One region of the Novosphingobium sp. BL-S-21 genome, then DNA from elsewhere that is predicted to be linked to it. Evidence: riboswitches for the same ligand, from Rfam matches in the RefSeq annotation. Region 1 holds a riboswitch; the other holds the start of a gene.

Region 1 (2,196 bases):
GGCGCAGGCATTGGCGTGGCGGGCATTGCCCAGCCAGGCGCCGGTTTCCAGCACGCCGATCCACGGCGCCGAAAGGTAGCGCATCTTCGAGGCGAGCTGGCCGGCCTGCTTGCAGCGATAGGCGAAGTCCTCGGACAGCGCGTGGTCGAAGAAGATCACCGCTTCGCCCGCCGCCATGCCGTTCTTGGTGCCGCCGAAGCAGAGCACGTCCACGCCGGCCTGCCACGTGATCTGCGCCGGCGCGCAGTCCAGGGCGGCGCAGGCATGGGCGAAACGGGCGCCGTCCATGTGCAGCTTCAGCCCGAGTTCGCGGCAGGTGGCGGAAATCGCCTCGATCTCGGCCACGGTATAGACCTGCCCGGTTTCGGTGGGCTGGGTGATCGTGACGACGCGGGGCTTGGGGAAGTGGATGTCCGAGCGGCCGGTCGCCAGGCCGCGGATGGCGGCGGGGGTCAGCTTGCCGTCGGCGCTTTGGGCGACGAGCAGCTTGGAGCCGTTGGAGAAGAACTCCGGCGCGCCGCACTCGTCCGTCTCGACATGGGCCGAGGACGAGCAGATCACCGAGTGGTAGGACTGGCACAGCGCGGCCAGCGCCAGCGAATTGGCGGCCGTGCCGTTGAAGGCGAAATAGACGTCGCAGTCAGTGGCGAAAAGGTCGCGGAAGGCGTCGGCGGCGCGGCGCGTCCATTCGTCCTCGCCATAAGCGGTCGCAGAGCCGCGGTTGGCCTGCTCCATGGCGTTCCAGGCTTCCGGGCAGATGCCGGCATAGTTGTCGCTGGCGAACTGCTGCGTGGGTCCTGAGGGGAACTGTTCGGACATGCGGTCTTCCTTCTGGCGCGCGATGGACTTCGGGCGAGCCGGGAAGGAACGACGGCGATGCAGCTGGAAAACCCGTTTGTTGCCGGTCCGGCCACATCCCTTCGCATGTCTGCGAAGGTACCACCTTGCTCGGGAGCAGGTTGGTGCCGGGCGCGATCCCGACTCTTGATGCTGGGGCGCTGACTAGGCCCGGCGCCCGAATTCGTCAACCGGTTCTGCGGATTCGACCGCTCACTTATCCCTTTTCGCAGGCCGATCAGCAGTAAGTCTGACTCGACGAAATTGCGGCAGCTTCGTAGCTTTTTCCTACGCTTCCGGCCGTTATGCCGCGCGGGCGCGAGGAACCGAAGAACACATGGGGCGGACTTTCGACGCGACGGCATCCGGCGTCAGCCGGGCACGCAATGCCTTGCTGATCACCGATCCCAATCGGCTGATCAGCTATGGACGGCTGATTACGGCGATCTTCGCCGTCATCGCCATCTATCTCGACCCCACCCAGCCCAGCCGCTACCGCGCGGAAGTGCAGGACGTGCTGGCGATCTACCTCGTCATGGCGATCGTGCTGGTGGCCGTGCCGATCCGGCGGCCGGTCGATAGTCCGGTCCATTTCCTCGTCCATGTGCTGGACACCGCCATTCTCGGCTGGCTGGCGTTCCTGACCAACGAACTGACCAGCCCCTTCTTCTCGTTCCTGCCCTTCACCTTGCTGGCGATGACCGTGCGCTGGGGCTTCATGGGCGCCATGATCGGCGCGGTCATGCTGGAAGTGGTGCTGTTCACGATCGGCATTCCCGACATCCTCGACGGGGAATCGGAACTGAACGTGCTGATCATCCGCACCGTCTACTTCCTGGTCTGCGCGGTGATGCTCGGCTATTTCGGCGCCTACCGCGAGAGCAGCCGCGAACGGCTGGCGCGCCTGGCGGGCTGGCCGATGGATGCGGGCGTCGGCGACCGGCGCGGCTGGCTGGCGGAACTCTGCGGCCATTCCGGCGCGATCACCGGCTGCGAAAGCCTGATCCTCATCTGGCGCGAGCAGGACGAGCCGACCGGGTTCATCGCCCACTGGCGCAAGGAAGGCCTGCGCCTGCTGCCGCTCGACCCGGCGACGTTCCGCAGCGTCTTCGCGGAGGCGCGGCTGGACTTCATGGACCGCACCCGCGCCAGCCTCGTCAGCCCCGCAGAAATGTCCGGATTGACGCTGGCGCTCGATGCGCTGGGATTGCCGCGACCCCTGCCGCACGACTATGCCGTGCGCTCCGGCTTTTCGGGCCTGCGCTTTCGCGGCGCGATGATCGTGGTGGATCCGGACGGCCGCCCCGAAGATGCCCTGGCCCTGACCGAGATCATCGCCGCACGCACCGGTTCCGAGCT
Region 2 (2,196 bases), 200 kb from region 1:
GGATCGGGCCGCCATCCCTGTTGTATTCGTTGGCCAGCGTGTCGCCGTCGTACTCCAGATGGTTGAACATCAGCAGCGCGCGGCGGGCCGGATCGTGGAGCAGGCAGAGCCCGCTGTCGTCGCTCTCCGCCAGCACCCGCAAATCGCCGCCCTCTGGCAGGTCGGCGCGGCGCACTTGCGTCCAGCGCGAGACCGGCACTGCGAATTCGTCCGAGATGCCGCGCAGGAACGGCGAGTTCGGCGCGCGGTTGCGATGGGGGAATACGCCGAAGGCCTTGGCGTCGAGCGCATGCTTGGGCACGCCGTGGAAGTGGTGGAGGAAGGCCTGCGCGGCCCAGCAGATCGTCAGGCAGCTATGGACGTGCGTACGCGTCCAGTCGAAGATGCGGCGCAGCTCCGGCCAGTAGCGCACTTCCTCGAAGGCCATGCGCTCCACCGGGGCGCCGGTGATGATGAAACCGTCGAACCGCTCGTGCTGGACATCGCACCAGGGGCGGTAGAACGCTTCGAGATGCTCGGCCGAGGTATTGCGGGCGACATGGTCGCTGATCCGCACCAGGGTCAGCTCGATCTGCAAGGGCGTGGCGCCCAGCAGGCGGGCGAGCTGCGTTTCCGTGCTGACCTTGTCGGGCATGAGGTTGAGCAGCCCGATCCGCAGCGGACGGATATCCTGCCGCACCGCATCGCTTTCGCGCATCACGGCCACGCCTTCGGCTTCCAGGATGGAGCGGGCGGGCAGATCGTCGGGAATCTTGATGGGCACTTGCGTCGGTCCTCTTTCGGGGATGACGCTGGTGGCTTGATCCGTTGATTGCCGGGTCGGCCACATCCTCCCCAAGGGGAGTGCCACCTTGCCCGGATCGGCAGGTTGGCGTTGGGCGTCATCCCAACTCTTGATGCTGGGAAGCGTCATAAGCGCTTCGGCCCGATCTTGCAACGGCCTGTCCGAGAGGCGGCGAATGGGCGCTTGGGCGATGCGACAGCCATCGGCCGGTCCAATTGACGAAAGCGTAAATCGAGCCTAGCGGCCGGAAAGCCCAGCGGAATTGCCTGATCGCGGAAAAATCGTCTTCGCTGCAGAGACCGCGATATGCTAAGGACCATCGAATGAGTTTGCCGGCTGCCGCCGTGGCGTTGTTGATGACGGGCCCGTCGGTGCCCGACGCTCCTGTTCACTTCGCCGTCGATACCGCGGCAGAGGCGGGTGATCTGCAAGTTGGCAACCCGCAAGTTGGCGCCCTTCAGTTGGCGGCACTTCAGCCTGCCGATGAGACCACTCCGCCGGTCTCCGATCCTGCGGCCCCGGTAAATCCGGCCCCGGTAAATCCGGCCCCGACGGTTCCTGACGCGTCTGCGCCGGCCGCCTCTGCCACCCCGCCGGAAGCCGCTTCCGACGAGCCCGAATCGGTCATCGTCGTCACTGCGCCCGAACCGGCACCGCCGGGCGATCCGCTGCAGAAGCTGAACATCGAATCCTTCAAGGCGGTCCAGGCCGTCGACCAGGCCGTGCTGGAGCCGGTCGCCAAGGCCTACAACAAGGGCCTGCCGCGCCCCGTCCGCCAGGGGCTGCGCAATTTCTTCACCAACCTGAGCGAGCCGGTGGTCTTCGCCGCCTACCTGTTGCAGTTCAAGCCCGGCAAGGCGGCGGAGACCGCAGGCCGCTTCGCGATCAACACAACGCTAGGCGTGGCCGGCCTGGTGGACGTGGCCAAGAAGAAGCCGTTCAACCTGCCCTATCGCCCCAATGGGCTGGCCAATACGCTGGGCTATTACGGCGTCGGCCCCGGTCCGTTCTTCTATTTGCCGATCGTCGGCCCGACGACGCTGCGCGACATCATCGGCGATTCGGTGGACAGGCTGCTGGTGCCCGCCGTCGTCGGCAAGCCCTTCACCAATCCGGCGGTCGTGCTGCCGATGACCATCGTCGACCAACTGGGCGAGCGCGCGGCCTTCGACGAGCGGATCAACAAGATCCGCAAGGAAGACAAGCCTTACGCCGCCTACCGCGAACTCTACCTGAGGCAGCGCAAGGCGGAGATCGAGGCGCTCCACGGCCGGATCACGCCCGACGTGGTGCCGGTCTACGGCCCGAGCATGAAGACGGCCGACAACAAGGACGAGGCCAAGGCGAAGGAAGCGGAAGCGGAAGCGGAAGCCAAAGCCAAGGCCGAAGCGACGAAGGACGCGGCGGAGCAG

The links. A riboswitch is a leader RNA that binds a small molecule or an ion and turns the genes downstream of it on or off. The one in region 1 is predicted to bind S-adenosylmethionine.
Region 2: another riboswitch for S-adenosylmethionine. It lies ahead of ACZ1J6_RS06720 (homoserine O-succinyltransferase); the one in region 1 lies ahead of ACZ1J6_RS06000 (threonine aldolase family protein).

What each region holds. Positions count from the first base shown of each region.
Region 1 covers NZ_CM145495.1:1,505,053-1,507,248, reverse strand. The annotation lists gene ACZ1J6_RS06000 (threonine aldolase family protein) at 1-819, opposite strand, end outside; SAM-I-IV-variant riboswitch at 885-996, opposite strand; gene ACZ1J6_RS05995 (sensor histidine kinase) at 1,175-2,196, shown strand, end outside.
Region 2 covers NZ_CM145495.1:1,704,442-1,706,637, forward strand. The annotation lists gene ACZ1J6_RS06720 (homoserine O-succinyltransferase) at 1-763, opposite strand, end outside; SAM-I-IV-variant riboswitch at 798-905, opposite strand; gene ACZ1J6_RS06725 (MlaA family lipoprotein) at 1,108-2,196, shown strand, end outside.